DNA from 3 places in the Corynebacterium occultum genome. Region 3 is predicted to be linked to each of the others. Evidence: predicted binding sites of a transcription regulator. Region 3 holds the regulator's gene; each other region holds the start of a gene.
The links. Region 3 encodes LexA, which represses DNA repair genes until DNA is damaged. Its sites were predicted from a motif close to CGAACANNTGTTCG; they were not measured.
Positions count from the first base shown of each region.

Region 1: a site for LexA is predicted at 2,697-2,710, ahead of COCCU_RS05210 (HNH endonuclease signature motif containing protein). Genes of this name have one in related genera too.
Region 2: a site for LexA is predicted at 6,221-6,234, ahead of COCCU_RS08900 (HNH endonuclease signature motif containing protein). Genes of this name have one in related genera too.

Region 1 is NZ_CP046455.1:1,099,184-1,109,506, forward strand. Features, by position in the region: gene fdxA (ferredoxin) at 1-113, shown strand, start outside; gene dapC (succinyldiaminopimelate transaminase) at 144-1,247, shown strand; gene COCCU_RS05210 (HNH endonuclease signature motif containing protein) at 1,263-2,606, opposite strand; gene COCCU_RS05215 (GtrA family protein) at 2,975-3,517, shown strand; gene COCCU_RS05220 (DNA translocase FtsK 4TM domain-containing protein) at 3,514-3,990, opposite strand; gene COCCU_RS05225 (helix-turn-helix transcriptional regulator) at 3,992-4,183, opposite strand; gene dapD (2,3,4,5-tetrahydropyridine-2,6-dicarboxylate N-succinyltransferase) at 4,457-5,422, opposite strand; gene COCCU_RS05235 (amino acid permease) at 5,433-6,815, opposite strand; gene COCCU_RS05240 (DapH/DapD/GlmU-related protein) at 6,872-7,795, opposite strand; gene dapE (succinyl-diaminopimelate desuccinylase) at 7,863-8,927, shown strand; gene COCCU_RS05250 (LOG family protein) at 8,990-9,769, shown strand; gene folP (dihydropteroate synthase) at 9,800-10,323, shown strand, end outside.
Region 2 is NZ_CP046455.1:1,906,432-1,916,754, reverse strand. Features, by position in the region: gene COCCU_RS08930 (ankyrin repeat domain-containing protein) at 1-265, opposite strand, end outside; gene rpsP (30S ribosomal protein S16) at 487-990, shown strand; gene COCCU_RS08920 (cupin domain-containing protein) at 1,174-1,524, opposite strand; gene COCCU_RS08915 (class I SAM-dependent methyltransferase) at 1,530-2,327, opposite strand; gene rimM (ribosome maturation factor RimM) at 2,476-2,979, shown strand; gene trmD (tRNA (guanosine(37)-N1)-methyltransferase TrmD) at 2,980-4,203, shown strand; gene COCCU_RS08900 (HNH endonuclease signature motif containing protein) at 4,482-6,134, opposite strand; gene COCCU_RS08895 (Tex family protein) at 6,309-8,642, shown strand; gene COCCU_RS08890 (ThiF family adenylyltransferase) at 8,639-9,787, opposite strand; gene COCCU_RS08885 (thiazole synthase) at 9,790-10,323, opposite strand, start outside.
Region 3 is NZ_CP046455.1:1,788,169-1,798,491, forward strand. Features, by position in the region: gene hrpA (ATP-dependent RNA helicase HrpA) at 1-988, shown strand, start outside; partial or broken gene COCCU_RS08345 (IS3 family transposase) at 1,281-2,487, opposite strand; partial or broken gene COCCU_RS14685 (IS1380 family transposase) at 2,473-3,173, opposite strand; gene COCCU_RS08355 (hypothetical protein) at 3,325-3,543, opposite strand; partial or broken gene COCCU_RS08360 (transposase) at 3,899-4,246, opposite strand; partial or broken gene COCCU_RS08365 (IS3 family transposase) at 4,284-5,486, shown strand; gene nrdR (transcriptional regulator NrdR) at 5,674-6,132, opposite strand; gene COCCU_RS08375 (hypothetical protein) at 6,216-6,578, opposite strand; gene lexA (transcriptional repressor LexA) at 6,935-7,597, shown strand; gene COCCU_RS08385 (DeoR/GlpR family DNA-binding transcription regulator) at 7,863-8,642, shown strand; gene ptsP (phosphoenolpyruvate--protein phosphotransferase) at 8,749-10,323, opposite strand, start outside.

The DNA.
Region 1 (10,323 bases), 690 kb from region 3:
CCAACTCCGCCTTCTTCGACGACCTCGGATCCCCCGGTGGTGCCGCGAAGCTCGGCCCCCAGGACTTTGATCACCCGCTGGTCTCCGCACTGCCGCCGCAGAACCAGGACTAGAAAGCACACAGCCCCGCCAAGAGGAGAACCATGACCCGCACCCCGCTGGGAACCACCCTTCCCGATTTTCCCTGGGACTCTCTTGCCCAGGCGAAGGCGAAGGCCAACGCCCATCCGGAGGGCATCGTCGACCTTTCGGTGGGCACCCCGGTGGATCAGGTTGCCCCTGGCATCCAGATCGCACTCTCTGAGGCGGCGGCGGAGCCGGGCTACCCGCAGACCGTCGGCACCCCGGAACTACGCCAGGCGATCATTGAGGCCCTGGCCCGGCGCTACAACATGAGCGGCCTCAGCGAGAATGCGGTGCTGCCGGTGGTGGGCACCAAGGAGGCCATCGCCCTGCTGCCGAGCCTGCTCGGGGTGCGGGGGACGGTGGTCATCCCGGAGGTTGCCTACCCGACTTATGAGGTGGGTGCCCTGATGGCCGGGGCCACGCCGCTGCGGGCAGATTCGCTGTTCAAGGTCGGCCCGGCCACCCCGGACCTGATGTTCATCAATTCCCCCTCCAATCCGACGGGCAAGGTGCTCGGCATTGAGCACCTGCGCAAGGTGGTCCACTGGGCGCAGGAACGCGGGGTGATTCTCGCTGCTGATGAGTGCTATATCGGTCTGGGTTGGGATGATGAGAATCAGCCCCTCTCGATCCTGGATCCGGCGGTCTGCGATGGTGACCACACCAACCTGATCGCCATCCACTCCCTGTCCAAGTCCTCCAATCTGGCCAGCTACCGCGCAGGTTTCCTAGCTGGTGATCCTTCCTTGATCGCTGAACTGACCGAAGTGCGGAAGCATTCCGGTCTGATGGTTCCCGGTCCGATCCAGGCGGCCATGGTTGCCGCCCTGGGTGATGATGACCAGGAGGCACTGCAGAAGCTGCGCTACGCCGCCCGGCGGGCCAAACTGATGCGGGCGCTGATCGAAGCCGGTTTCCAGGTGGAGAACTCCGAGGCGGGGCTCTACATCTGGGCCACCCGTGGAGAGAACTGCCGTGACACCGTGAACTGGCTTGCCGAACGTGGCATTCTCGTCGCACCCGGTGACTTCTACGGTCCTGCCGGCGCCAACTTCGTGCGGGTTGCCCTGACCGGCACCGATGAGCGTATCGACGCTGCGGTGGCCCGGCTGCACGGCTGACCCTCTGTTCCTGTTCTAGAAGGGCGGCTCCTCATCCTCGTATTGCGAGGGGAGGGGCCGCTCCCTCTTTTGCTTGAGTCGCTGTGTTCTCTCCTGCTCCGCTTTCTCCTCTTCGCGCAGGCGGGCCCGTTCCCGGCGCCTGTCCTGACGTTGGGCCAGGGTCTGCACCCAATGTCTCTGCTTCGGGGCCAACGGCCCTTCCGCACGGTCAATTGCCCAGGTACCGTCCTGGAAGAGCCAGTAGACATCACCGGTATAGGGGTCAAGCAGGTAGTGGACCTGCTCATCGGTTTTGCGGGCATGGTGGTGGTCGCAGAGCGCCAGGAGATTGGCGGCGGTGGTGGGGCCACCATCAGCATGGTTGATCCGGTGGTCCATCTGACAGCGGCTGGCGGGCCGGATGCAGCCAGGCCAGCGGCAGAGCCAGTCCCTTCCCTCCACCGCAGCCCTGATATCCGGTGGTGTCTGGTAGGCCGGGGATTCCTTCTCGGCAGCCGCATCAGCATCCCGGATCCGTTGGGCAGCTGCCGCGAGGGCTTCAGCGTCCTTGGGGTCAAGGGGGCCGTAGGGCTGGAGAAAGCCCGGACTCCCGGGCAGGTCCCTGGCCTGGTAGAGGTTCAGGTTGACCTTCACCGACACATCCATCAGGAAGATCTCCACAAAAGCCTGATGGTAGGGGATGCCCTGCTCCTTGGCGCGGGCCCGCACCGCCTCCTCGATCTTGGTGGCGGTGACCTGATCCACCCGGATCTCGAAGAGCACGCTGCCATCGGGCTGTGGGGTGCTGTGGTACCTGTTCATGACCGGGAGCTCGGGTTCTGGAGCCGGCTCCGTATTCCCGGGCTCGCCTTCCGGGTGTTCTGTTTCTTCCTGGGCACTGGGGTGCTGGGGTGCTTCTTCCTCGGGTGGGGTCAGCACCCGGATGAGTTCTTTGAGGGCCCGGGTGATGGTGGCACTGGTGGGCATCAGCTGGTTTGCCCGGGTGGGGGAGAGCAGGGAGCTCAACCGCTCGTCGACGGCCTCCCAGAACCCTGGATCCTCCAGCAGCTCCACACAGATACCGGTGAGCTGGTGGTCGATGGTGCGCAGCCGGGACATGTCGACGTGGAAGTGTTCCTCGATCAGGGTCTTGAGTTGGGGTAGTTTGTCGAGGGTGAGCAGGGCGTAGAGATTGCTGGCGATGACTCCGGAGCGGATACCCGTGGATCGGGTGATGGTTGCCGCCAGTTCAGTGAAATCCCGCTCCTGCTGGGATCCGGTGGGCATGGCCCGGCGCCAGGCCAGGTATTCGGCTTCTCGGGCCTGTTGGAAGGCCACCGCCAGGGGATCGTCCGGGGAACTCAGCGAATGGAACGCCATGGTATCGGAGTGGAAGGGCACGGGGACAGGTCACCTCCTTGAAGGTGAAGGGTCGCAGTGGTTGAGGGGTGCAGTAGTGATGACGCCTATAGCTCAGGTGTTCGATATGGACCTTAGGGCACGCCCCGGACATGGCTACCCCCGCGGGGGTGATTTCCTGAAAAGTGCAGTTCAGGGCAGTTCTTTTCATGGTTGGGAAACGAGGCTGCATAGTCGTGATGAGATGGGAGCTCTGCTCAAGCCACGGTAAAGAGCGTGTGGATTCACTGATTCAAATGGCCGGAGACTAAAGTTCAATCTTTAAAGTGATCAGTGCATCAGGAAGAGGCGATGTGGGCTCCACGGAAAAAATGCGGCCCGGCAGGTTGATGTCAGGGCTGAGCCAGTTCATCAAATTCGGAATCGTCGGTGGTTCCGGAACCGTGGTGAATCTGCTCATCGCTGCGCTCTCCAAGAAGATCGCCGGCTGGACCGGGGGCATCCACGAGAGTGATGTCTTCCTGAATCTGTTCGGCACCGAGTTTAATATTCGTTGGTTCAACGTCTTTTTGACGATTGCCTTCCTGGTTGCCAACACCTGGAACTACCAGCTCAACCGGATGTGGACCTTCAAGGGAATCAGTACCCGAAGCTGGTTCCGGGGATTCTTCCCCTTCCTGCTGACCGGTATCGGGGCTTTCCTGGTGAGTCAGGTGGTGGCCACCCTGTTGATGAACCCGACTTCGCCGATCGCTCTCTCCGAGGCGGTATTCGATGGCTCCACCGGCTTCCGGACCAAGTTCTACTGGGCCACCGTGATCTCCATTGTGGTTGCCATGCCGGTGAACTTCCTGATCAACAAATTCTGGGCCTTCCGTCGCCCGAAGGTGAAGATCGTCGAGGTCAGGGAACCTGTCACCCAGGAGAGTTAGTCATCCAGCCCAGCATTGATCCGGGCAATGTCCTGCATGCGGCGCTTCCGCTGAGCCTTCGGGCCCAGCCACAGTGCCAGGCCACCTCCGGCCAGACTTCCGACCAGACCCCCGGTGGCGGCGGCGATGGAACCATCCCAGTAGTTGAAAGCTAGTCCGGCAAGCCAGGCGAGAATAAGGGCGGTCATTAGGAACCAGTCTGTCCTGCTCAATTCGATGAAGCGGGCGCGCGCGGTCTGACGCTTCAGCCAATTCTGTCCCAGCACCTGGGAGGCGGCGGGGATCAGCAGCAGTAGGGCGGACCATAGGGAGTGATCGCCCGGCAGTGTCCAGGCAAGAATTGCACCCACCAGGAAGCAGAGCCACATGGGGGACTGGGCTGTCACGGTCGAAGAGCGATGCAGTAACTGCCGCTCGAATTCATCGTCTACCGCTTCATCGTATTTCTGCAGGGTGGTGTCGGCATATCCCATGTCAGTTCTCCTGTTCCTCTCCGAATATCTCCTCCACGGTTTTTCCCAGCTCCCGGCAGATCGCCAGAGCCAGGTGCACCGAGGGGGAGTAGTTGCCCTTCTCGATATTTGCGATGGTCTGCCGGGACACTGAAACCCGTTCCGCGAGTTCGCCCTGTGAGAGCTCATTCCAACGGCGGAATTTGCGGACCATGTTGCTGAGGTTCTGTTCACTCAAGCGCGCGACACGTCCCGTCCCAGCGTCGTGGTGCCCCCGAGAGTGCAGAGCGGCAATGTCAGGAGAATGATCGGCAGGCTGTGGCGGGGTTCCATGTCCGAAGCTCCTTATCGTGATGTCACATTTTCCCTATATTCACAATGTAAAGTAAACTTGACATTCGGTCAATGGTTTTAAGCAATAAAAAACCCGGCCCACCGTAAACGTGGACCGGGCTCTCAAGATTCCCGGGAAAGACCCCTCAGGAGACTAGTTCTGGTGCAGATCCCGGTTCAGGGCGACTGAAACCTCCCGCTCACTGGCCTCTACCGAACCGGAGACCGAATTGCGGCGAAAGAGCAGCCGGGAGAAACCGGAGAGCTTGGAGGCACGGATGGAACTGCCGTGGAAGACCCCGACCTTCTTGGCCAGCTCATCGAAGATGGTGACCCGGGTGCCCGCGGTGACATAGAGACCGGCCTCGATGGTGCAGTCATCACCGAGGGGGAAACCGACACCTGCGTTCGCGCCGAGCAGGCATCGCTTACCCAGGGAGATCACCTCGCTGCCGCCACCGGAGAGAGTACCCATGATGGAGGCGCCGCCACCGATGTCGGTGCCGTCACCGATGACCACACCAGAGGAGATCCGGCCCTCAACCATGGAGGTGCCCAGGGTGCCCGCATTGAAGTTGACGAAGCCCTCGTGCATGACGGTGGTGCCGGGGGAGAGGTAGGCGCCCAGGCGGACGCGGTCAGCATCGGCGATACGCACCCCACTGGGGATGACATAGTCGACCATGCGGGGGAACTTGTCCACGGACTGGATGGACACCGGGCCACGCTCAGCGAGCTTGCCACGGACGAACTCGAACCTATCCAGGGAGCAGGGGCCCCAGTTGGTCCACACCACATTGGCCAACTGGTGATAGATACCATCCAGGTTCAGACCATGGGGCTTGACCAGCCGGTGGGAGAGCAGGTGCAGTCGCAGGTAGGCGTCGTAGGTGCCCAGGGGAGCGTCGTCGAGAGAAGCGATACGCGTCTCGACGGCGATACGCTCGACGTGACGGTCCTCATCGACGAGCTCCAAGGGAGCGAGCTGCTCCGGCGCGGTGATTCGCACCGTGCCGGCCTCGACGGGGTCGTCGATAAGCGTCGGGGAGGGGAACCACACATCCAGGACAGTGCCGTCCTGGTGGATGGTTGCGAGGCCTTGGGCAAGTGCAGCGGTCATGGCTTAGAAGTTACCTGACCTTCTTGCCGCGTGTGGTGAAGGAAAGTGCAATGAGAAGCACAACGACCACGACCACGGAGTAGATCTGGCCGCGGGCTCCGGCATCGAAGAGCATCAGGACGATCAGACCCACCAGAGAGATCAGGGTGGCCCAGGCCAACCAGGGCCACCCCCACATCCGGACGGTGGTGATCTCCTTGTTGTGTTCCAGCTCGGGGTGCAGCTTGAGGTAGCTGAGGACGATCATCACCCAGACCACCAACAGGCAGCCACCCACGGCATTGAGCAGGAAGTCCAGTAGACCCGTTGGGTTCCACCACTGCAGACCCACGGAAACGAAGGCGAAGACCATGGAGAGAACCACCGCGTTGATGGGCACCTTGGCGGAACTCAACGTCTTGAACAATGCCGGGGCGTCACCTTCCAGGGCGAGGTCATGGACCAGTCGGGAGGTGGCGAAGATCTGGGCGTTGAAGGCGGAGAGCAACGCCAGGACGATGACGGCCTCCATGAAACCGACCACACCCGGCAGGTTGGCCAGGCTCAGCACCGCGGTGAAGGGGGACTCGGCGGCGGTCTCGGCGTTGTCGATCTGGGAATAAGGCAGCAGGAAGGTCATCACCAGCACCGAACCCAGGTAGAAGACTGCGATGCGCCAGATCACGGCACGCACCGCGGTGGCGATGGAACGCTCCGGCTCGGAAGATTCCGCGGCGGCGATGGTGACGATCTCGATACCACCGAAAGCGAAGGCCACGGCCAACAGGCCAGCAGCCACACCGGCAATGCCATTGGGCATGAAACCGGCCTCGCCGAGGAAGTTCTGGGTACCCACGAAGGTGGAACCGGGCAGCAGACCGAAGATCAGCAGTGCACCGATGATCAGGAAACCGATGATCACCGCCACCTTGATGAAGGCGAACCAGTACTCGAACTCACCGAAACCACTGACCTTCGCCAGGTTGACCACCACGAAGAAGATCACGGCCACCAGCGCCGGAATCCAGGGATCCACCCCGAACCAGCTGCCCATGATCGCCGCGGCTCCGGTCATCTCCGCGCCGAGCACCATGATCAGCATGAACCAGTACAACCAGCCGAGGGTGAAACCGGCCCAATGGCCATAAGCCTGGCGGGCATAGGTGGAGAAGGAACCGGAGGAGGGCCGGGCCGCCGCCAGCTCGCCGAGCATCTGCATCACCAACACCACGATGGCACCGGCGATCATGTAGGCGATCAGGATGGCTGGACCTGCCGCGCGGATACCCACGCCGGTTCCGAGGAAGAGGCCCGCGCCGATAGCGGACCCCAACCCCATCATGGTCAAGTGTCTAGGCTTAAGTCCCTTACCGAGCCCGGGGTTACCGGCTTGGGAGGTCTCCTGTGTTGTCATGCCTGAAACCTTATCCTGAGGTCAGGACAGGTTATAAACTGACCACACCGCCGAAGCTAGTGGGTGCGCAGCACAGGTTCCGGGTGGCCCGCCTCAGTGCGCACACTCCAATTCGAACGCCACTCCAGGTCTGCACCGGTGATCAGGGTGCGGCTGGCGGCATCAAAGATCGGGGTGTCCTGCTCAATGACGATATTGGAACCGATCCGGCAGTTATCGCCGATATTCAGGCCGATCAGTCCCGAGGAGACCCCGAAGTGACAGTTCTCTCCGATGCTGATGGGAATCCGGGCCCCCTCCGGGCTGCGGTTGGCCATCAGGGTGGCGGAGAGCCCCACATTGCACCCAGCCCCCACGGTCACCCCGGAGGAGAGTCTCCCCTCGATGCGGGCGGGGCCGAGGGAACCGGCGTTATAGGAGACGAAACCCTCGCGGAGCACCGTGGTGCCGGGAGCCAGGTAGGCGCCGAGCCGCACCCGCTCCGCCTCCGCGATCCGGATCCCGTCGGGGAGGGCGTAATCGACCATGCGGGGCAGGTGATCAATGCCGTAGACGTGGATCAGGCCGCGGGAACGCAGGGAGGTGCGCACAAACTCGAAGTTCTCCGGGGTGGCCGGACCCTTGTTCGTCCACACCACATTCGCCAGATGCTTGACCGCACCATCCATGTTGATGGACTGCGGCCTTACGATCCGGTGACTGAGCAGATGCAGCCGAAGGTAGACATCATGGGCGCTGCTCGGCGGCTGGTGGACATCAGCGATGGTGGTGCGCACCGCAACCTGCTCCACCATGCGGTCCTCATCCAAGGTGATCAACGAGAGCATCTGGTGGCTCAGGTGCTGGGCCCCGAGCCGTTCAGTGCCGCTGGTGAGTCCGGAACCGTCAACCAGCTCGGGTGCCGGGAACCAGGTGTCCAACACTGTGCCGTCAATGGAGATATTTGCGATACCGATGCCCTGGGCGCCCTGTGTGCTCATAATTTTCATTCTACGGTGGTCCCGTGCCCAGGTCATTTTGTAGTCTGGGCAGGTGAGCGAATCAACAATCCTGGATTTCAGCGACCCCGTCACACTGGCGGCGGCACTGGTCGATATCCCCAGCCCCTCCCACCACGAAACTGAGCTTGCCGACGCCCTGGAACCTGCCCTCCGGGCCATCCCCGGCGTGCAGGTCCACCGCCACGGCAACACCCTCCTTGCCCGCACCCGGCGCGGCCTGGGGGAGCGGGTGATCCTGGCGGGGCACATCGACACCGTGCCCATCGTCGACAACCTGCCGCACCGCCTGGTGGATGGGGTGCTCCACGGCTGCGGCAGTGTGGACATGAAATCCGGCCTGGCGGTCTACCTCCACACCTTCTGGCTCCTGGCCAATGATCCGGGGCTCAACCGGGATCTGACATTGATCGCCTATGAGGGGGAGGAGGTCTCCACCGAGTTCAATGGGCTCGGCCACATTGAAGCGGATCTGCCGGAATGGTTGGTGGGTGATATTGCCTTGCTCGGTGAGCCCAGTGGGGCGATCATTGAGGCAGGTTGCCAGGGAACCCTCCGGTTGCGCATCACCGCCCGGGGGGAAAGGGCCCACTCCGCCCGCGCCTGGCTGGGGGAGAATGCCGCCCATAAACTCGCCCCCGTGCTCACCCGCATCGCCGCCTACCAGCCCCGCAGTGTGAAGATCGATGAGTGTGAGTACCGCGAGGGGTTGAATGTGGTGCACCTGGAATCCGGGGTGACCACCAACACCATCCCGGATGAGGCCTGGCTCTTCCTCAACTTCCGTTTCGCCCCGGACCGCAGTGTGGCGGGGGCGGAGGCGCATCTTCGGGAGGTGCTCGATTTCGCGGGTCTGGAGGTTGAGATTGACGACGCCGCGCCGGGGGCCCTCCCTGGGCTGGGCTCACCCCCTGCCCAGGAACTGCTTTCCGCCGTCGGGGGTCGTTTCCGCGCCAAATACGGGTGGACGGATGTGGCACGCTTCGCTGCCCGCGGGATACCGGCCCTGAATTTTGGCCCGGGTGACCCCAATTTCGCGCATAAGAAGGATGAGCAGTGTCCGGTGTGGATGATCACCGGGGTGGTGCAGACCTTGCGGGCATGGCTCACCTGATCTGGTACACCCGTACCAACCTCTCTTCAGCGGAATCCGGGGAAAAGGGTTAACTTCGACACATGGCTCCTAATATCACCCCCTCGCCCGATAAGCGCAAACTCCGCGGCCCGATGCTGCTGCGTACCGAGGGCGACCAGGAATCGACCTATGATCAGCGGCTCTTCGAACTCGGTAGTGACCATGACTGGTTGCATGCCGATCCCTGGCGCATCCTGCGTATCCAGGGTGAATTCGTGGCTGGTTTCGATGCGCTGGCTGGTCTGCCCAAGGCAGTCTGTGTCTTTGGTTCCGCCCGTATCAAGGAGGGTGAGCCCTGGTATGAGGCGGGTGTGGAGGTCGGACGCAAGCTGGTTGCGGCCGACTACGCCGTCATCACCGGTGGTGGCCCGGGGCTGATGGAGGCCCCGAACCGGGGTGCCTATGAGGCGGATGGTCTTTCCGTCGGTCTGGGTATTGAGCTGCCTCATGAGCAGGGTCTGAATGACTGGGTGGATCTCGGTCTGAACTTCCGTTATTTCTTTGCCCGCAAGACCATGTTCCTGAAGTATTCGGAGGCCTTCGTCTGTCTCCCCGGTGGTTTCGGCACTCTCGATGAGCTCTTCGAGATGCTGGTCATGGTGCAGACCAAGAAGGTCAACAATTTCCCGATCGTGCTCCTGGGCACCGAGTTCTGGGCGGGCCTGGTGGACTGGATCCGCGGCCGCCTGGTCGATGACGGGATGATTTCTCCTGGGGACACGGATCTCTTCCTGCTCACCGACTCGGTGGACGAGGCTGTTGAGCATATCGTGGAGCACCACAAGAATCTCCGGGAAAACCTTAAGAAGGGGCAGTACTAGCTCTTGTCAGATATCTGCCTTCCGGCGGTGATGGGCATCCTCAACCGAACCCCGGATTCCTTCTACGACCAGGGTGCCACCTTCGCCGACACCGCTGCACTCCAGCGTGTCGATGAGATCATTGCCGAGGGTGCCAGCATCATTGATATCGGGGGTGTCAAGGCCGGCCCCGGCTCTGAGGTTGATGCCGCGGAGGAGATTGACCGGGTGGTGCCGATCATCGCCGCCGTCCATGAGCGTCACCCCGGGGTGCGGATCTCGGTGGACACCTGGCGGGCCGATGTTGCGGCGGAGGCGATCAAGGCCGGTGCCGGGCTGATCAATGACACCTGGGCCGGATATGATCCGGAGCTCATGGAGGTCGCCGGTCAGTACCACGTGGGCTATGTCTGTTCACACACCGGGGGTATCACCCCCCGTTCCCGTCCCCATCGCGCCCATTTCGATGATGTTGTCGCCGATGTCATCCGGGAAACCACCGCGCTGGCTGAAAGAGCGGTGGACTGTGGGGTCCCCGAGGAATTGATCTTCATTGACCCCACCCATGATTTCGG
Region 2 (10,323 bases), 120 kb from region 3:
CATTGCCGACAATCGCGGCATGATGCAGGGCGGTGCGGGCGCGGTCGTCGACAAGCGAAGGGTCGGCACCACCGGAGAGCAGGTGCGCCAGGACCAGCAGATTGAATTCAGCGGCTGCACGCATCAGGACCGTGTGCCCCGACCGGTCCCGGGCATCAATGCCGGGGCCCAGGAGAAAAGCGTCCAGAGCATCGAGGTCCCGGTGTAGGAGGAGGGCATCGATACGCGACTCGTCGAAATACCTGATCAGCTCATGGGAAAGCACAGATACATCATAGCGGCACCACTGATTTCTTTCTGCCTGACCGGGAAGGTATAGTTATCCGGGTTGTGGACATGCTTGTCTGCATCAGAAACTTTCCTGCGTAACACCGCAACCGACCACGGTCGGCCGGTGCGTCACCCGCAGGTTAAAACCAAGGGTTGAACCGGCCCGCCGAAAAGTGGCGGGTGTCTGAACTGCCCAGTGACCAAAAGGAGCCACACATGGCTGTCAAGATTAAGCTGCAGCGCCTCGGCAAGATCCGTACCCCGCACTACCGCGTGGTCATCGCCGATTCCCGCACCCGCCGCGACGGCAAGGTCATCGAGAACATCGGTGTCTACGAGCCGAAGCAGAACCCCTCCCTCATCCAGATCGACTCTGAGCGTGCCCAGTACTGGCTGAGCGTTGGCGCACAGCCGACCGAGCCCGTTCTCGCCCTGCTCAAGGTGACCGGCGATTGGCAGAAGGCCAATGGCCTCGAGGGTGCCGAGGGCACCCTGAAGTTTGCCGAGGAGAAGACCTCCAAGCTGGATCTCTTCAACGCCGCCCTCTCCGAGGCCAACGACGGCCCGTCCCTGGAGGCAGTCACCGCCAAGAAGCAGAAGGCCAAGGAAGAGGCTGAGGCCAAGGCTGCTGCCGAGAAGGAAGCTGCCGAGAAGGCTGCTGCCGCTGAGGCCAAGGCTGCTGAAGAGGCTCCGGCCGAGGAAGCTGCCACCGAGGAGTAATTCCACCGGGGTGGAAACCCGTTGAGGCCGGTGTCCCTCAGGACAGCACCTCAGCGAGTGACACCCCACCGGGCAGAAGCTTAAAGAAACCGTGTTCAGGGAAACCTGGACACGGTTTTGTGCGTCATAGCCCCCTGGGGTGTCTTTAGCCGGGGGACCTGCCTTCAGGACTACAGGGGTCGCTCAGGGGTGTCGTTCCCCAGTGAGCATGCTCAGCAACAGTACTGCCTCACCTTCAGAATCCGCTGGGCAATCCACCCGATGCACCACATGGTCAGGCAGATGAATCAGGGTTCCCGGTTCCAACCGGACTTTCTCCCCATCGCAACCGAAATCCAGGGAACCGGAGAGACACTGCACCACGATGGGGTGTGCGGCCTGATGGTCCGGCAGGGACTGGCCGGGGGAGAAGGTGAACACAATCAGGTTGGCACCATCGCCCTGCAGCAGGCGTTTCACCGCGGGCCGGGGTCTGGCTGGCTGGGCCGGCGGGGCATCTTTAAGTACCTGCAGGATATTCATGGGGGTGGACATGGCTGCTACTCCTTTAAGGTCAGGATCAGGGCGATGGCGCCGAAATTCCTGTGATGATCGATGTTTTCTTCCGATTTCCTTGCTCGCCGCAACAACTTGAGGGCAGTGTGGGCGAGGGCTCCCAGCCCCTGTCCCGGTTCAGCCAGGGGTAGGTCCGACACCCGCTTCTCGACGAGCGCGAAACCGGCCTTTTCAATCAGCTCAGCCCATCCTGCGCCGCTGAGGGGGTGGGCCTCCGCGCCCAGTAACTGGCTGAGCTCCTCCCGTCGGGTGGCGATGAGTGCGGGGTCCAGATCATCGGGCCGCAGAATTGCTTCGTGGAGAGCGAAAAACCCGCCCGGACGCAATAGCCGCCCTGCTTCCCGGAGGACCCGGAGCTTCTCATCCTCCGGATTGTGGCTCAGGAAAGACTCGGAGAGCACCACATCGGCGGAGGCGGCGGGCAGGCCGGTGTTTCGGAGGTCGGCGCTGAGCAAGCGATTGGGTGGCTCTTTTCTTCCCTGGAGGGTGCCCCGGGCGTTGGCACGGTTGATCAGATTCTGGAGTCCGGTGGAGGTCGGGGAGCCATCAGTGGTGCCAGGGTGATGGATTCCGAGGTAGCCGGCAGGGTTGTGACGCAGCAGTCGCCGGGTGGTGGAACCCTCCCCGGGGGAGAACTCGATGATCTGCTTCCGGGAGATCGGCAACCGTCCCAGAATCCACTCGGTCATTTCCCCACCGCCGGGGCGCAACTCCCGTGGAGCGCTGAAGATGGGCTGCGCACCCTCCTCAGGTGTCGGCCGGGACGGGGGTGTGGTGTTCATCAGCGACTCCAAAATGATCTTGATCTGGGTTCCAACTCTGCCTCAGTGGTTTATGTACCGACCTGAGCCCCATTATTACCTGTAATCCAAGGGATTGGTTTTGTGCGGATGTGGGAGCTCCACCATCGGGGCGCTAAACTCGGTGACCATGGAATTAATGATCGGACGCGTGGTCAAATCCCACGGGATCAGGGGAGAGGTGACCATCGAGGTCACCACCGACGAACCGGAGATCCGCTACGCCGTAGGCGAAGTGCTCAATGGTCGGCAGGGCAGGAAGGAGCACTTCCTGACGGTGAAGGCCGCCAGGGTGCACCAGGGCAGGTTGCTGGTGAAATTCGAGGAGGTTCCGGACCGTAATGCCGCGGATTCGCTCCGCGGCACCCAGTTCTTCGCAACCCCACTGGAACGTGAGGAAGAAGAAGACGGTTTTTATGATCATGAGCTGACCGGGTTGAAGATCGTCCACGAAGATGCGGAGATCGGCGAGGTCACCGGGGTCATGCATGGCCCGGCGGGGGAGATCCTTGAGGTCAAGCTGGACAATGGAAAGGAAGTCCTGATTCCTTTCGTGCACGCGATCGTGCCGGAAGTTGATCTGGATTCCGGCACCTGCACCATCACCCCGCCTGAAGGACTGTTGGAGCTTTAAATGCGTCTTGATGTTCTCACCATCTTCCCCGAGTACCTTGAGCCCCTGCGCCATGCCTTGCTCGGCAAAGCCATCGAGGAGGGGAAGCTGAGCGTCGGGGTCCATGATCTGCGACAGTGGGCCACTGATGTGCACCGCTCGGTAGATAATGCGCCCTATGGCGGGGGTCCCGGCATGGTCATGAAACCCGGGGTGTGGGGACCTGCGCTCGATGATGCCGCAGCAGGTACCGGGCCGGTTGCGGCTGCGGTCACACTGGAAAGTTCCGCACCCCACCTGGATAAGCCACGACACGATGACCTGGAGGGCGTGGCGAAGCAGGCTTACTCTGCGGGTGACACCGCCGGTGAGAACCCTGATCTGCCCTTGTTGATCGTACCGACCCCGGCAGGCAAGCCCTTCACCCAGTCGGATGCCCAGGCCTGGTCCAATGAGGAGCACATTGTCTTCGCCTGCGGGCGTTATGAGGGAATCGATCAGCGGGTGATCGATGATGCCGCGAATCGTTATCGGGTCCGCGAGGTCTCCATCGGTGACTATGTCCTCATCGGTGGGGAAGTGGCGGTACTTGTCATCGCCGAGGCAGTGGTTCGGCTGATTCCGGGGGTGTTGGGCAATCAGCGCAGCCATGAGGAGGACAGCTTCTCCGATGGTCTGCTGGAGGCACCCAGCTACACCAAACCGCGGGAATGGCGTGGCCTGGAAGTACCTGAGGTGCTCTTCTCGGGTAACCATGCCGCGATTGAGCAGTGGCGTCGTACCCAGTCCCTGTTGCGCACCCAGACAGCCCGCCCGGAGCTGCTGGAGCGGGCGGAACTCACCAAATGGGACCGCCAGCAGCTGGCGATGCGTGAGGTCTCCACCGACCTCAACATCCTGATTGCCCCGGTGGAGTGGGAACGGGTGGTGGCCCGGATGCCGAAGAAACTGCGCCGTGCCGGTTTTGAGGCTACCGAAATTCACGCCCAGGTGGTTGATCTGACGTGTGAACCGGACAATATGCTGGTCACTCAGTTCGAGCAGAATGAGGGGCATGTTCCGGTGGTGGAGGTGCTGCATCGCGTGGTGGTCAACGGTAATTCCCACCTGGATCTCAAGGAGCTGACCCAGGTGGTGGTCCGCTCCCTGCCGCAGGGGGCTTATTGGTACGGCACCTCGATGGAGGGCAGTGCGGAACCTGGTGTCTCCGCCTCCTGTGCCTGGCAGGATCCCTCGGCGAATTAGTGCTCTTAGGCCATTTAGGGGGTAGTTGGGGGATTTCTGAGGGATGACACTCCTGTTCAACTGGAACAAATTACTGAGAATGAGATAATAACTTTCGGGGCGAGCCAATCCCGGGACACCTGAAGGCAGATGATGCAGATGGTTATGCTGCTGGTCTTCAGATGTCCCGGGTTTTTTATCTCTCGGCGGAGGCCTGGGAGTCGAGTGCTTCTTGCAACGCCCCCGACACCCGCAGGGAAACAGCCCCATTCTTTCGGGAACCAGTTCAGAGAGCCCCCTCATGCCACATCCTTCCACGGGAATAGCGGGGGTTGTTCGGGAGTCGTCGGCGGAGTGGGGTCCCCGGAACCCTTCATGGACGTAGGTGTGCCGGGGGCGGGCTCCGATGACTCTTCCCCCTGGTTTTTCCGGGGTGCCGAGGTTTGATCCGGCCAGGGTTGCGATCTGACCTTCGCTCCACCGGAATGTGATTGCCTCTCAGTGTTGTTGACTTCGACTCCCGGATGCGGATTTCCGGGCCGCGGTGGTGGACGATAACCGACTCTTCCGCTCAAGGGATCTCTTTCCGCATGGCCGCGAGCTCCGGTGCCATCGCGGTGGTCATTGTTGTTGCCGTGGTGGGTGCGGCATAGGGCAGCCAGATTCCAGATATCGGTCGAGCCTCCCAACTGCCAGGCCTCCAGGTGGTGGATATCGCAGTTGCAGAAAGGCTGGGTACAGTCCGGGTTGGCACAGACCAGCTGGGATGCGAGAAGAGCGATGCGCTGCTCCAGGGTGGCCAGCCGTTCAGTGCGGGCGACATGGAGCGGGTCGCCGCTCTCAGGGTCGTGGACCACCGCAAAGTTGTACTTGGCTGCACCCAGGCGCAGGATCTCCTGGGGGCTGAGCATGGCATTGGTGTTGGTGGGGAAGCGGTGGTCTGCTTCAGGGTTCCCCAGGTTGTCGATATCCTTAGCGGAGAGGCTGATGACGACGGTGCCGACTCCGGTGCGGTTCATCTTCTCGACGCTGTGGTGGCGCAGAATTATTGCCAGCGCATCATGGCGTCGCTGTGGGAGGGTCCGGTTATCTTCGATATTCGGATCCTCGATGAGGTGACCCGGGCGGTTGGCGGGTGCCAGCGCGCTCTCCAGAAGGGCGAGCGTGTCGGCGGTGATATAGCCGTAGATATTGGCTCCGCCATCGCTGTCAGGGCGTCCGATCTTGAGCTCCCGCTTCTTCCAGGCGGCATGGGGATCCCGGCTGCCGGCATTTTCCCGGTTCACCTGGGTGCGCACCCATTCCTGCAGATCCTCGGGAGTGCGCTGGCTGGACTGGGCCACCGCCCGAACATACAGCTCATTCCGGCTGCGACGGGCATCCCCGTTGAGCTTGGCGAGTTCCCGGTCGATGAGCTTGAGCTTTTCCTGGCTGATCCGGCTGCGACGGGCCTGCTGGCGGGCTTTTTCCCGGGCTGCCTCTTCCTGGCGGAGCCGCTCAGCCTCGGCACGTTTGCGCTGCTCCTCCTGCTCCCGGGCCTGCTTGGCGGTTTCTGCCATCCTGCGCTCCTGCTCTGCGGGGGAAAGTCCGCTGGTATCTGGTTCAGTTGTCTTCTCCTCGGAAGAGGGCACGGCGGGTTCAGGCAGGGTGATCTTGCCGTGGTTCTGGTGGCCGAGGCGCAGGCGTGCCATAGCTTCATGGAAGGAGAGGCCGAGCTCCTTGATCAGGTAGTCGATGGTGCGGGAGGAACCCACCCGGTCACCGGCCCGCGCCTGATCTGCGGCATAGGCGATCGCGGCGTCGATACCCGCCTTGAGGTTGAGGGCGCGCTCGAGAGCCGGGAGCATGTCGGCGTTGGCGAGGAAATCCGAGGCTTTGGGATTGGCGAAGATATCCGCGATGGCAGACAGATGTTCCTCGATGGCTTCGACATGCTGCTTTATCAGTGTCATTGTCAGATCCCCCTGATCTCCTCTGAAGTTGTTTCCAGACTAACCTGTCATGTCGAACATGTGTACCAATTGCAGGTGAACTTAGGGGAACATCTGTTCTAACTTATTCTAGATAAGGGCAGATCAAAGCATCCCATTGCTCCCGTGGTTGAAGATTTCGCTAGAATTGCAGGAATGTCAGCTACCTCGATCACCGCCACCATTGCCCGCGAACTCGACGTGAGGGAAGAGCAGGTGGCAGTCACCTTCAGACTCCTGGATGAGGGCAACACGGTGCCTTTCATCGCCCGCTACCGCAAAGAGGCCACCGGTGGTCTAGATGACACCCAGCTGCGCCAGCTGGAGGAAAGACGGACTTATCTTCAGGAGCTGGAGGATCGCAAACAGAGCGTGCTGGCCGCTGTCGAGGAACAAGGCAAGCTCAACGATCATCTTCGCGCCCTTATCCTCAACTGTGACACCAAGGCACGATTGGAGGATCTCTACCTGCCCTTCAAGAAACGCCGCAAAACCAAGGCGGACACCGCCCGGGAAGCTGGCCTGGCACCCCTTCTGGAGCAACTCATCGACAACCCCACGCTGGATCCGGCCAAGATGGCGGAAAGTTTCACCACCGAAGGTTTCGAGGACACGAAGAAGGCGTTGGAAGGCGCCCGATCCATCCTCATCGACCGTTTCGCCACGGATCCAGATCTGGTCGGGGAAGTCCGGGAACAGATGTATGGCAGGGGCAGCATCAATTCCAGCGTGGCGGCGGGAAAAGAACAGGAGGGAGAGAAATTCAAGGACTACTTCAACTTTGCTGAACCCTTCACCACGCTTCCCGGCCACCGCATCCTGGCTCTGCTGCGGGGCGAAAGTGAAGGGGTGCTGCAGCTGAATCTCGACGCCGGTGCAGATGAGCTCTATGAGAACCTCATCAGCGATCGTTTTGAACTGGACACCCGGACCTCAACCTGGCTGGCGGATGCCGTCCACCGAGGCTGGCGCACCAAGCTCTATGTCTCCTCCGGACTGGATGTACGGACGCGCCTGAAAGAAAAAGCGGAGGAGGGTGCCCTGGAGATCTTCGCCACCAACCTCCGCGATGTGCTGTTGGCGGCACCGGCAGGCCAGCGAGCAACCATCGGGCTGGACCCGGGGTACCGCAATGGAGTGAAGGTGGCGGTCGTTGACCCCACCGGCAAGGTCCTGGACACCACCATCGTCTACCCGCATCAGCCGCAGAACAGGTGGAATGAAGCGGTGCAGGAGCTCGCCGGACTCTGCGCCACCCACTCAGTTGATCTGATGGCGGTGGGTAATGGCACCGCCTCCCGTGAAACCGAAAAACTCAGCCATGAAATCGCGGACCTGATCAAGCAGGCCGGTGGCAGGCGGCCCACCCCAGTCATGGTCTCGGAATCCGGTGCTTCGGTATATTCGGCCTCCGCGATCGCCGCCGCAGAATTCCCGGAGATGGATGTCTCACTGCGTGGCGCGGTCTCCATCGCCCGCCGACTGCAGGACCCCCTGGCGGAGCTGGTCAAAGTTGACCCGAAATCCATCGGCGTGGGCCAGTACCAGCATGATGTCAACCAGCAGGCCCTGGCGAAAACCCTCGACACCGTGGTGGAGGACGCGGTGAATGCGGTGGGGGTCGACCTCAACACCGCCTCCGCCCCCTTACTGACCCGGGTCGCCGGGGTCAGCTCCACCCTGGCGGAAAACATCGTCGCCCACCGCGATGAAAATGGCCGTTTCACCAACCGCCGGGAGCTGAAGAAGGTTCCCCGCCTGGGGCCCAAGGCCTTCCAGCAATGCGCCGGCTTCCTGCGGATCAGCGGCGGTTCCGACCCACTCGATGCCTCTGCCGTACATCCCGAGGCATATCCGGTGGTCCGGAAGATCACCACCGCCACGGGGCTGAAGGTCGCCGACCTCATTGCTAATACACCTGTGCTGGAACAGCTGAACCCGGCAGACTTCGCCGATGACACCTTCGGCATGCCCACAGTCACCGACATCATCGCGGAACTGGACAAGCCGGGTCGGGACCCACGCCCGGAATTCAAGACCGCGACCTTCAGGGAGGGCGTCGAAAAGCTCTCTGACCTGAACCCCGGCATGATTCTTGAGGGCACGGTGACCAACGTCGCCGCCTTCGGCGCCTTCGTGGATGTGGGGGTCCACCAGGACGGACTGGTCCATGTCTCCGCCATGTCGGATACCTTCATCTCCGACCCGCGCGAAGTCGTCCGTTCCGGACAGGTGGTGAAGGTCAAGGTCATGGAGGTTGATGTGGAGCGCAAACGCATCGGGCTCTCCCTCCGCCTCAACGATGAACCCGGTACCCCGGCACCCAAACGAAAGCGTGAGGATGCCCCGAAACGCCAGCGAAGTGCCCGGCCCACCCCCGACAGGAAGGCAGCGGACCCCGAGAAGAAAAGCCGGGGCGGGCAAAACCGCAACCAGGGTGGCGGTGCCATGGCGGATGCCCTCACACGCGCCGGGTTCAAGAATCGCTAGCCCCGCAGTACAGCCTTAGGCATCCCATTCACCCCGCCGGGCAGACTGCGCAGTGAAAGACCGAACTCCTCCGCCACTCCGGACCAGGTGGCCAGGAAATCATCGCTACGTCTGCCCGCGGCGCAGTAAACCACCACGGTGTCGCTGAGCTGCGCGGCATCCTCCAGCACCCCGCGGACTGTCGCTGCCGAGGCCACAGAGGTGGGAAGATGAAGTCCCGGCAGTTTGCCCGGAAGATCAGCCACCAGCTTCTCATGGTCCTCTCTGACATCCAGCCCCACAGCTTGACCAGAGCTGAGAAGTTCCACTGCGGCAGGTAGCTCAGGAGTTAATGCAGGGAGCTGACACACCGCAGCCCCATAATCATCACGCAGCTCAGTGACACGCTGCCGGCCGGGATCCGCACCGACCCGGAAAGAACGCAGGGAAGCACCCAGGGCGTCATAACTGAGCATCTCCCCCGGCAACGATTCACCAATTCCTGCCAGATGCTTGACCACCTCGGTCGTCATCAGACCGGCAACCACAGACGTGGTCACACCCAATACCCCGGCGGTGGCGCAATCCGGAACCGAATCCGCATCCGGCTGCTCAGGAAAGAGGTCTCTTAACCCGACGCCTTCCCCCGGCGCGCCGGGCCCGGACCACCACAGCGCCACATCACCCCGGTAACGCAGGACCGTGCCCCAGACCAGGGGAGTGCCGGTGATCTCCGCGGCATCCGCGGACAGATATTTGGTGGCGAAGGTATCCGAGCCGTCAATCACCAGATCGACCCCTTCAAAGAGCTCCACAGCGTTTGCGGTGGTCATCCGGAACTGCAGGGGGGTGACGGTGATGTCAGGCTGTAGTTGGCGAAGTCTTTCCTCGGTCACCTCCACCTTGGGGCGGCCTTCGTCCTGCGCCCCGAAGAGGATCTGACGGTGAATATTGCTCAGATCCACCACATCATCATCAATGACGGAGATGTGGCCGATCCCGACCGCAGCCAGGGACTGCATGGCTGGGCAGCCGAGCCCACCGGCACCGATGACCAGCACATGGGCTCCGGCCAGCTTTTCCTGCTCGGCCAGACCAAAGCCGGGCAGTGCCAGCTGCCTGGCGATGCGACGCAGCTCAGTCTGGGAAAGCGTGCTCTGCTTCATCATCACAGCACCTGCTCCGCCCAGCTTGCGATCCCCTCGAAGGTGGAGGATGCGGTCGCATGCTCGCGCTTCGGTATCCTTCCCGCTTCCTGTGCCAGTTTTCCGGCCTCCACCGCATGGCGCATGGCCCGGGCCATCGTCTCCGGATCCTGACAGCGGTTGATGGCGCTGGCCAGCAGCACACCATCACAACCCAGTTCCATGGCCAGGGCCGCATCTGAGGCGGTGCCCACCCCGGCGTCCAGCAGCACCGGCACCTGCGCCCGGCTGCAGATCAACTCGATATTGTGGGGGTTGAGAATACCCAGGCCAGTGCCGATGGGGGAGCCTAAGGGCATCACTGCCGCCACTCCGACATCTTCCAGTCGGGTGGCGACGACCGGATCATCAGAGGTGTAGGCCAGCACCGTGAAGTCATCAGCGACCAACTGCTCGCAGGCGATGAGTAGTTCTGTGGTGTCCGGCAGCAGAGTGTGCTCATCGGCGATCACCTCCACCTTCACCCAGTTGGTGCCCAGCGCCTCCCGGGCCAACTT
Region 3 (10,323 bases):
GCGCATGACCTACGCGGCCGTCGATAAACGCGGAAAAATCACCGATACCGACAAAAACCTCGCGGCCCTACGGGAACGTCGGGCCGGCCAGATCCGTTCCTCACTGTCCAAGGCCAGCCGCCAGGCAGAGACCGCCAGTGCCAAGGAATGGACCCAGGATTCCCTCGGCGTGCTCGCTCCGGAGGTCACCACCAAGATCGACGGGCATGAAGTCACCACATACCCTTCGCTGGTGGCCACTCCGGAGGGTGTCGCGGTCAAAGTCATGCCCACCAAGGCGCAGGCAGATGCCTCCATGATGACCGCCACCCTGACCCTGTTGATGCGCGAGATCAGCGTCAACCCCAGGCAGATGACCAAGGGGCTGTCATTGCAGCAGCGCGTCGCGGTGGACAACTATCCGCACGGTGGCCCGGATGGGTTGGTTGAAGATGCCCGCATCGCCGCCATCCGGGACGGCATGCTGCGCCATGGTGGTCCGGTGCGCGATCCGGAGCGCTTCCAGCAACTGAAGGGCAAGGTTGCTCCTGAAGTACCTGGGGAAGTCCGACGAACCATCGTCGCACTGGCACCAGGACTGGTCAACTATGCCAACCTCCGGCAGGAACTGCAGGAATGGACCGGCGAGGCCATTGAGGACATGAAGGCCCAGTTGAGTTTCCTGCTCCCCCCGCAGGCGATCAGCGTGCACGGGGTGTCACACCTGCGCCACCTCCCCCGTTATCTGCAGGCAATGCAGATCCGGTTGGAGGAGATGCCGCGGGATCCGGACAAGGATGCCGACCGGCAGGACATCATCGACGGCATCAATGACTACCTGAACCGGAAACTTCAGAAGCTTCCCCGGGGTCGGGAAAAGATGCGCGATGTCAAGGATATCCGCTGGTTGATCGAGGAACTGCGGGTCAGTCTCTTCGCCCAACGCTTAGGTACCGCCCAACCGGTATCTGAACGCCGTATCCAGAAGGCTATCGACAAGCTCCAATAAGGGTGGAGCTTAAAGGGCTCAACCCCTGGGGCAGATTTTCCATCTGCCCCAGGGGTTTTTCCACACACTCAGGAGGGGTGCTGTCGCGACGCTGGGAGGATACAGTCCTGCGAGGACAGGTGGCAAAGAAAAATTAGTCGGTCGGGTAAGCGCGGTCGATGACGATGTTCTTGGTCACCAGCGTGGAGTTGATCCGCTGAATCCCCGGCAGTGAGGAAACTCTCTTGTCCACGAACCGGGTGTAGGACTCCAAGGGCCCGACCCCCGGATAGTAGACGCTGGGTTTTAAGCAGGAAGCAGATCTCAGGATAACAGAACCACGCTCCTCAAACACCGCAGGAGCGAGATATCTACACCAGGAATGCCGACGCACCGTGTTGTGAACTACGTACACCAGCGGAACACGTCCCTCCGGCAGAGCAATTGATTCTTAAACGTTTTGGAATCCTGGAGAACTTCCCGCTTCAGCGCGGCATTGAAAGACTCCGCGAGCGCATTGCCAGCACTGGCGCCAATGGATCCCATCGACTGCCCTCGATCCCCAGGTCCTTACAGGTGTCCTGGAACGCATGAGAGGTATAAACGCTGCCGTGATCGGAGTGGAAAATTGCACCCGTGAGGTTTCCACGCTGGCCCTTAGCCATTTTTAGCGCGTCCTGCACCAGGGAGGTACGCATGTGGTCTGCGATAGATAAAGCCCACCAACCTTGCTAAGAATAACAGTCAATGACCGTGGCCAGGTACATATTCGACCCATCAGCGATCGGCAGGTACATGATGTCGCCGACGTACACCTGATTCGGTTTGTCGGCGGTGAATTTTCGGCCCACGAGATCAGGGAACACTGTCTTGGTTTTGTCCGACACGGTGGTGATGACCTTGCGTTTCTTCGAATACCCGAACAGCTCCAATGACCGCATCACTCGTGCGACGCGCTTGTGGTTCACAGGGGCCTGATCAACCTGGTCTTTGAGTTCAGCCGTGATCCGTTTGGCCCCATAACAACCCTTTTCGGCGGTGAAGACCGTCTTGACCCGGGCACCGAGGATGGCGTCGGATATAAGTCGTTTTCTCCGGACTGAGCTGCTGTTTTTCCATGTGTAATACGAGGACCTGTTGAGTTTCAGGACCTCGCATATCCGCTTAACCGAATGGTTCTTCTGGGTGTCATCAACGAACCGGAAGAGCGGTCACAAGTCTCGTCTCTTGCCGGGAAAATACTTGGCCGCCTTTCGCAGGATATCGCGCTCTTCCCGAAGGCGGGCGTTTTCCCGTTCCAGCTGTCTGATCCGCTCAGCTTCAGTTATTGAGGCCGGCGAGGGTGAACTTTGAGAGCTGATCTTGGTGCGGGCCCCGGTGCCATATTCCTTTAACCAATTATGCAGGGTGGCGCGGTTGATGCCGAGGTCCACGGCGATGGTCTTGAGCGAGGCACCTGGGGAGTTCTCGTAGAGCGCGACAGCGTCGCGCTTGAACTCGGGCCCGATACTGGGGTGCACGTAGCGTGCGGAATACGCCCGGACCAGGAGCTTTCGGTCCGTCAGGTCGGATAGTCGTCTGGTGGTGTCCACCGCATCAGCGATCAGACGCCCGGCCCCGCATGGGGATCCACACGATCCTTTCCGCAGCTGCTGGGCCATGACCACCGGGGCGCAGTCCTTCGTGGACACTGTGGCCAACAGCGCGTTGAGTCCGCGGACCCCTGAGTATCCGAAGCCGGAGCCTCGTGTGGCATGGCCGTGGACCTCGATAGATGGTGTCGCATAATAACTGGTAGAAGTACCGGTAAGGACCAGTGCTTATGCACTGTTCGGTCAGACCCGCCAGGAACCGGGCAGCCACCGCGTCGAGTTGGCGGATGTGGCCGAACGTAAACGACCGCAGAAACGAGCCCAGTGTTGAGGGGGCGCACATCCGCGTGAAGAGTCTGCTCATGCCGCCGGAGAGTGAGCTGATCCATGTCATCGATCGAGTCAGCACCGGCGATCATGCCCGCGACAAGGGTGGCGATCTTGGTACCAGCATTCGCGCCTTTGTCGCTGGGCACACTCAGCAGGTCTTGAAACAACGTGCGCAGGCTCGCATCATCGGCTAGTCGCATGATCGGGACCAGCCTGGTGGTCGACACGAGGTGGGGGTCGACGAATGACGACTGACAGGTTTTGGGGGTATAAGATACTTGCACCTACGAGATGCCCTCCTGGATTGGGGATACGGACCTTAGAAAAGTCGTATTATCCCAGTTCAGAAGGGCATTTCCCTTATTCCCACGCCGTTACCGACCGGACTGCATCGGTGGATCCGGGCTTAACTATTGCCGCGTTCTCACTAACCGGCTATTGACTTTTTTGCACGACACGGCGCAGCGATTTCCATGCAATGACAACTCCGGAAATGATGATCAGTGCATTAGAAAGGAGACCAAAGGTCGTGGTGTCCCCCAGCATAAGACGGACAACCAACAGGATCAGGCCAGCGGTTGAGATAAACAAACCTGCTTTGAGCAAAGCTGTACCAGAGCGGTCTGATCCCTCAGCTTCTTTTTTACTTCCCACCTTTTAACCCTCTTCTCTATTCGCAGCCAAAGACCACTCCTCCCACGGAGACAACATAACTCGTGCCAGCAAAATCGAATGCTGCGGCAGTTCCTGCCGTGGCCACGATAAAGCCGATAGTTCCGAGCGCCATGCCTGCGATCGCGAGGTAACACGCGATGTCTGCCTTGCTCGCCATCGTATAGCTCTCTCAAAACAAAAGCTTCCTGATGCGCGTGTTTGACCACTGATCCACCCCACCGGGGTTGTTGACTTTTCACCTATGGTCGCATCCCTCAAGATTGCCCTTACCAGCGAGGAAATCACCCTCCTTAAAAGCTATAGCTCTCTCAAAACAAAAGCTTCACCCACCAGCTCAGATCTGGTAGGAAAAAGTCAATGACGCAATAAACGTCTCAAACCCGATACAGGTGTCCTCGAAGACTAATCGCTGATGGTTACTGATCGCTGCTTTCGCCTCATTCCACACCTTCTCAATCGGATTATGATCCGGGGCATACGGTGGCAACCACACCAGGTGCACGTTAGCCAACGCAGTGCCTTCGCCCAGGTGCTCGCGGAGCTTCTTTGACCTGTGCCACCTCGCGTTATCCCACACCACGGTAATCTTCTTACCCGGATACCTGCCCACCAAGGTGGTAAGTGCCTCGATGATGGTCTCGGTGTTCTGCCACGCCAACCGCAACAGATCCACTGCGCCCGTATGGTGATTTGAGACAGGGTCTAGGAGAATTAGTGCCATGTCGAATCGCCGCATCTTCACCGAAGAGTTCAAAGCAGGAGCTGTGCAACTCGTCGTGTCATCTGGGTGCTCCATCAAAGAAGTGGCCACCGAGTTAGGCATCAAAGAAGGAACACTGGGTGCGTGGGTGAGAGCCTGGAAGACTGAACACCCTGATGCTGGTGTGGATGAACCAGGCCCAGTTGAATGGGCGAAATACAAGGCCCTGCAGGCAGAAAACGCTGCGTTGAAACGAGAAAATGAGTTCTTGGGAAAAGCCAGCGCCTTCTTTGCCGCGAAGCACCTGTAGAAGATTTCTATGCGTTCATCGAGCAGGAGAAGGCCGTCTTTCCTATTACCTGGATGTGCAGGAAGTTGGGTGTATCCCGGGCATCGTATTACCGCTGGGCTAAGCCTGGGGGCCTGACTCCCACAGCCACAAGGCATGTGAAGCTCAAGGACGAGGTCGCCCAGGAGTTTGAAACCAGTAACCACATGGCTGGCAGGGATCAGCTGACCACGTTGCTCAACCAACGGGGTGTCAAAGTGTCCATTGGGACCGTGGGGGCAATTATGAACGAATTAGGACTGCGTGCCAGGGGCGATGCGTGCCTGGAAGAACACCACGGTCAACGACCCAGCAGCCCGGACTGAGCATATTAAAAATCATATGATCGACAGCCACGGGAAACGAGACTTTATCGCTACCGTGCCTGGGACCAGGCTCGTTGGTGACATCACCTACCTAAAGACTGGCTCAGGGTGGCTATATCTGGCCACTGTGATCGATTTGGCCACGCGAATGGTGGTGGGATGGTCGATGGATTCAAACATGCGCACACCATTGATTACCAATGCGTTGGCCATGGCCCGTGATCATGGGCGTCTTCATCCCGAGGGTGCAATTTTTCACTCGGATAGAGGATCTCAATACACCTCCGGGGAATTTCAGACGTGGTGTGCCGGCAATAAGATCACCCAGTCGATGGGAGTGACCGGGGTGTGCTGGGATAACGCAGTGGCGGAGAATTTCTTCTCTCACCTAAAGACCGAAATGTATCGCCATTATGACTTTAAGAATCACCTGTCAGCCCGGACCGCGGTGATGGACTATATCGAGGGATGGTACAACCGGCGCCGGCCTCACAGTAATAACCAGGGACTGTCGCCGGCGAATGCTTTGGCCTCGTATCAACAGCAGTATGGATTAGCAGCAGCGTAAGAAGAAAAATCAATCAAGCTGTCTCAAAAACTTGACGAGCGCAGTTCGAGACGGCCCGCGAACGTCGACACACAGCAGCCATCGGGATGATGAAAAACTGAGGCTTCACGGCTCCCCACCCAACTTTTCGGCAGTGTCCTCAGGAGTGACCATGAACTCGTGCGCAGCCTCGGGTTAACACTCCGACTCAGGGCTGGGTGCGGGAGCGGCGGCGCATCAGCCGGATCTCAGACTCGAAATCCTCGGCACTCTCGAAAGACTTGTAGACCGAAGCGAAACGAAGGTAGGCAACTTCATCCAGCTCCCGTAGCGGTTCCAGGATGGCTAGGCCGATCTCATTAGCATGCACCTGGGAACTACCGTGCCCGCGGACGGACTCCTCAACCTCCTGTGCCAACCGTTTAAGGGCGTCATCGGAGACATCGCGACCTTGGCAGGCACGACGAACTCCGGTGATGACCTTGTCGCGGCTGAAGGGTTCGGTGACACCATTACGCTTGATCACCAGCAGCACAGCTTTTTCAATGGTGGTGAATCTACCCTTGCAGGAGCTGCACTCCCGGCGACGTCGGATGGCGGAACCCGCCTCAATGACGCGGGAGTCGATCACCCGGGAATGATCGTGGTGACAGAAGGGGCAGTACACGGGAGTTTCAGAACCTCTCTACAAGGACGGCCGGGGCGGAAGCGGTTGGCACGCACCAACTTCATAGCGTACCCCTGTGCAGATCAACCGAGCGAGACCGACCTTTCACTGATCGGCAAGGTCGAAGTCGGCATCGGTTCCTCCAGGCTGGCACCCAACAACAGGCCGAGAACCAGCAATAGTCCGAAAGCCACTCCCGCAAGGTATGCCTGGGCGGCCTCCCCCAGTTGCAGGACCTTGGGGAGCTTGTCCCGGTTTTTGGAAACCTGCTCACCTGGGATTAGTTCTCCTGTTCGATTTTGGCGGGAAAGGCGCCGCACCCCAACCCCGGACGAAAGGTGCGGAACCCCCTCTTTCGGCTCCCACACGGCTGCAGCAGGAACAATTCCCGAGCTGAGGGAAGGGCTCATTTTCGCTGTTTGAACACGGTTAAGGGAGATGCTCATCATCGGATCCTTTCGTTCATGGGAAATCTTAGGCACCCGCCCCACCACTTCACCACAACTTTAGTTCAGGTGTTCGAATACATTTTTCTGTTCGATTTATAACACGCTCTCGAACACTTGTCCAGAATAAGACTCCCCTTTCTCGAACATTCGTGTTAAATTCGAATGCAGATGGGGCAGCGTTCGCCCAGATCAAGGCCAACTGATTCGAACACCCCACCTCGTAGCCACGAGGTACCCCAGCTGAAACGGCCGACCACGGACCATCGCAGGTCCAAACCTAAGGAGCTTTCGACATGGCCCGCGCCAGAGCCAAGGCAACATCTTCGAAGACCGCCGCCAGCGGCAAGAACCCGATGGTGGACCTCTCCGACCGTCAGCGCCGGATCCTTCAGGTGATCCAGGATGCGGTGGTCCTGCGGGGTTACCCGCCGAGCATCCGGGAAATCGGTGATGCCGCCGGCCTGCAGTCCACTTCCTCGGTCGCCTACCAGCTCAAGGAGCTGGAGAAGAAGGGCTACCTGCGCCGTGACCCCAACAAGCCACGTGCGGTGGATGTCCGCCATCTCCCCGGCACCGAAATTCCCAGGAACAACAGATCCGCCAAGGCCACAGCAGACTCTGAGATCCCCGCCAACGCCAGCTCCGCCAGCTACATCCCGGTGGTCGGTTCAATTGCGGCAGGCAACCCGATCCTCGCCGAGCAAAATGTCTCGGACTATTTCCCGTTACCCGTGGAGATCGTCGGCGAAGGTGAGCTCTACATGCTCCAGGTCGTGGGGGAATCCATGCGCGATGCCGGCATCCTTGACGGCGACTGGGTGGTCGTCCGTTCCCAGCCGGTGGCTGAACAAGGGGAGTTCGTGGCAGCCCTCATCGAGGGCGAGGCCACCGTCAAGGAGTTCCACAAGGACTCCACCGGAGTCTGGCTGTTGCCCCACAATGACGCCTTCTCCCCGATCCCCGGCAATGACGCCGAAATCATGGGCAAGGTGGTTTCGGTGATGCGCAAGCTTTAGGGCGACCCCAGCAAGGGGTCGGCAATCCCCTTTCCCACCCCCGGATGGCATCTGAAAATGCCCGCATGAGTCTGCCACCCAAAAATTTTCCAATTAGATATTTAACCAGCTCAGAGATGATTTTTTGTGCCGGGCCCAGGTTTATCCTCACCCCGGAGAGGGGTGCGACGGAGCCAGGTCCCCTGCTACTGCCGGTGAAAGTGGGAGAATCGGAAACTAATGGATCGATTCAAGCCCGTGTGACCTAAAGGACCGAGGAAGTTGGATGTACGCTGAGGAACGCCGTCGCCAGATCGCTTCGTTGACCGCTGTTGAAGGGCGTGTCAACGTCACCGAATTGGCAGAACGCTTCGAAGTAACCGCCGAAACTATCCGTCGTGACCTGGCTGTGCTTGATCGCGAGGGGATCGTCCACCGCGTCCACGGCGGGGCAGTGGCCAGCCAGACTTTCCAGACCACCGAATTCAGCCTGGACACCCGATTCCGTTCCGCTTCCGCAGCAAAGTCTGCGATCGCCCGCACTGCACTGGATCAGCTTCCCGCCGTCGGTGGCAGCATCTTCCTGGATGCCGGCACCTCCGTCACGGCACTGGCCAACCTCATCACCGAACAACCCCGCGCCCGGGAATGGTCGATCGTGACCAATAGCCTGGTCACTGCCCTGAACCTTGCCAACGCAGGCCTGACCGAGGTGCAGCTGCTCGGTGGCAGCGTTCGGGCGATCACGCAAGCCGTGGTGGGTGACACCGCATTGCGCACCTTGGCGCTGATGCGCGGCGATGTCGCCTTCATCGGCACTAATGCCCTGACCCTGGATCATGGTCTCTCCACCGCAGACCCTCAGGAAGCTGCCATCAAGGCAGCCATGGTCACCAATGCCCACAAGGTGGTGGTCCTCTGCGACTCCACGAAGCTGGGCAATGACTACCTGGTCAGCTTCGCCGGCATCAATGACATTGACGTGGTGATCACCGATGAGGGCGCTCCGGAAACCTTCATCGAAGCCCTGCGGGAACGTGAGATTGACGTGATCATCGCTCACTGAGCTGATCCCCGCTTAGTCCGGCGCCCCTGTGGTTGTTCAAGAGCCCCGGGCCAGCCCTGCCTTTCAGGCGGTTAGCCGCGCGGGGCTTCCGCTCGCTGGCCACACATCATCGAGCCCCGGGGACATCAAGCAGATGGGCCGCCACCTCGCGGGCCTGCTGCGCCGTTGCAGCCTGCACCACCGCTTCCGCTGCTCGTTGGCAAGCCGCCATGCTGACCCTGGAAAGCTGCTCCCCCACCGCAGAAAGCGCCCCGGCCGCCGGGGAAAGGGAACTGACCCCCATCCCCGCCAGGACGCAGGCCAATAAGGTATCCGCTGCGGATTCCCCACACACCCCCACCGGGGTGCCGAGTCGTTGCCCCTCCCGGCAGGTATGCCGGATCAGTCTCAGTACCGCAGGTTGCCAGGGATCAGCCAGCTCTGCCAGTTCTGGGGACATCCGATCCGCTGCCATCACATACTGGGTGAGGTCATTGGTGCCGATGGAAACAAAATCCAGGTGGGGCAGAATCAGATCCGCCATCAGTGCTGCCGCCGGGACCTCAATCATCGCCCCGGGGGAAAGTCCCCGCTCTCGGCAGAGGATCGCGAAATTTTCCGCCTCTGTGACAGTGGTGAGCATCGGCGCCATCACCGATACCTGTCCCCCGCTCTCTGCACTAGCGAGGGAAATCGCATCTAATTGATTCTGCAGCTGAGAAGGATGCCCCTCAGCCACTCTCAGGCCACGGACCCCCAGGGCGGGATTATCCTCCCCCGCCATATCCAGGAAGGCGAGGGGTTTATCGGAACCGGCATCAAAGGTGCGGAACACCACCTTCCGGCCAGGGAAGGCCGCCAAAACTTCCGCATAGATCTGCGACTGCTCCACCACCGTGGGTTCCCGGCGGGCCTTGAGGAAGGGGATCTCGGTCCGGAAGAGTCCGATCCCCTCAGCCTGGGTGGCTGCCGCCTGCTGGGCCGAAGCCACAGAGGTCACACTGGCCAGAAGTTTGATTCGGTGACCGTCAGTGGTGTGGGCGGGGCCTTCCCACCGGGTGATTCTCCGGGTGTGCTCAGCAGCGGCGCTCATCGCTGCCCGGGCGGCCTCGGGGTCCACCCCACTGTGCAGGACCCCCTGATCGGCGTCGACAAGCACTGTGGTGCCGTCCTGGAAGCGGGACAATTCCCTGCCCGCACCGACGATGCAGGGCAACCCCAGCTGCCGGGCGATGATCGCGGTATGGCTGGTTTTCCCACCCCGCATCGTCACTAGGGCCAGTACCTTGGCAGGTTCCAGGGTTGCCGTATCCGCTGGAGAGAGATCCTCGGCCAGGAGCACCACCGGCTCCGAAATTGAAGGCAGACCGGGTTCCGGCTCGCCTCGGATCTCCGCGATAATGCGGTCCCGAAGATCCTCCAGATCGGTGATCCGCTCAGCCATCACCCCACCCAGGGAGGCAAACATGCCGCTGAACTTCGCAGTTGCCCGGACTGCCGCCACATCCGCAGGGTGACCGGCGCTGATCGCCTTCTTCGCGTTCTTTGACCAGGCGGGATCCGCCGCCATCACCGCATTGGCGCGCAGCACCTCAGCGGCCTCTCCCCCCGTGGCGTCGGCACGCTCTCTGAAGCGCCTGGCGACGGTATCGACAGCGGCCAAAAGACGCTCGTATTCGGTCTGCCGTTCATCCTCGGGAAT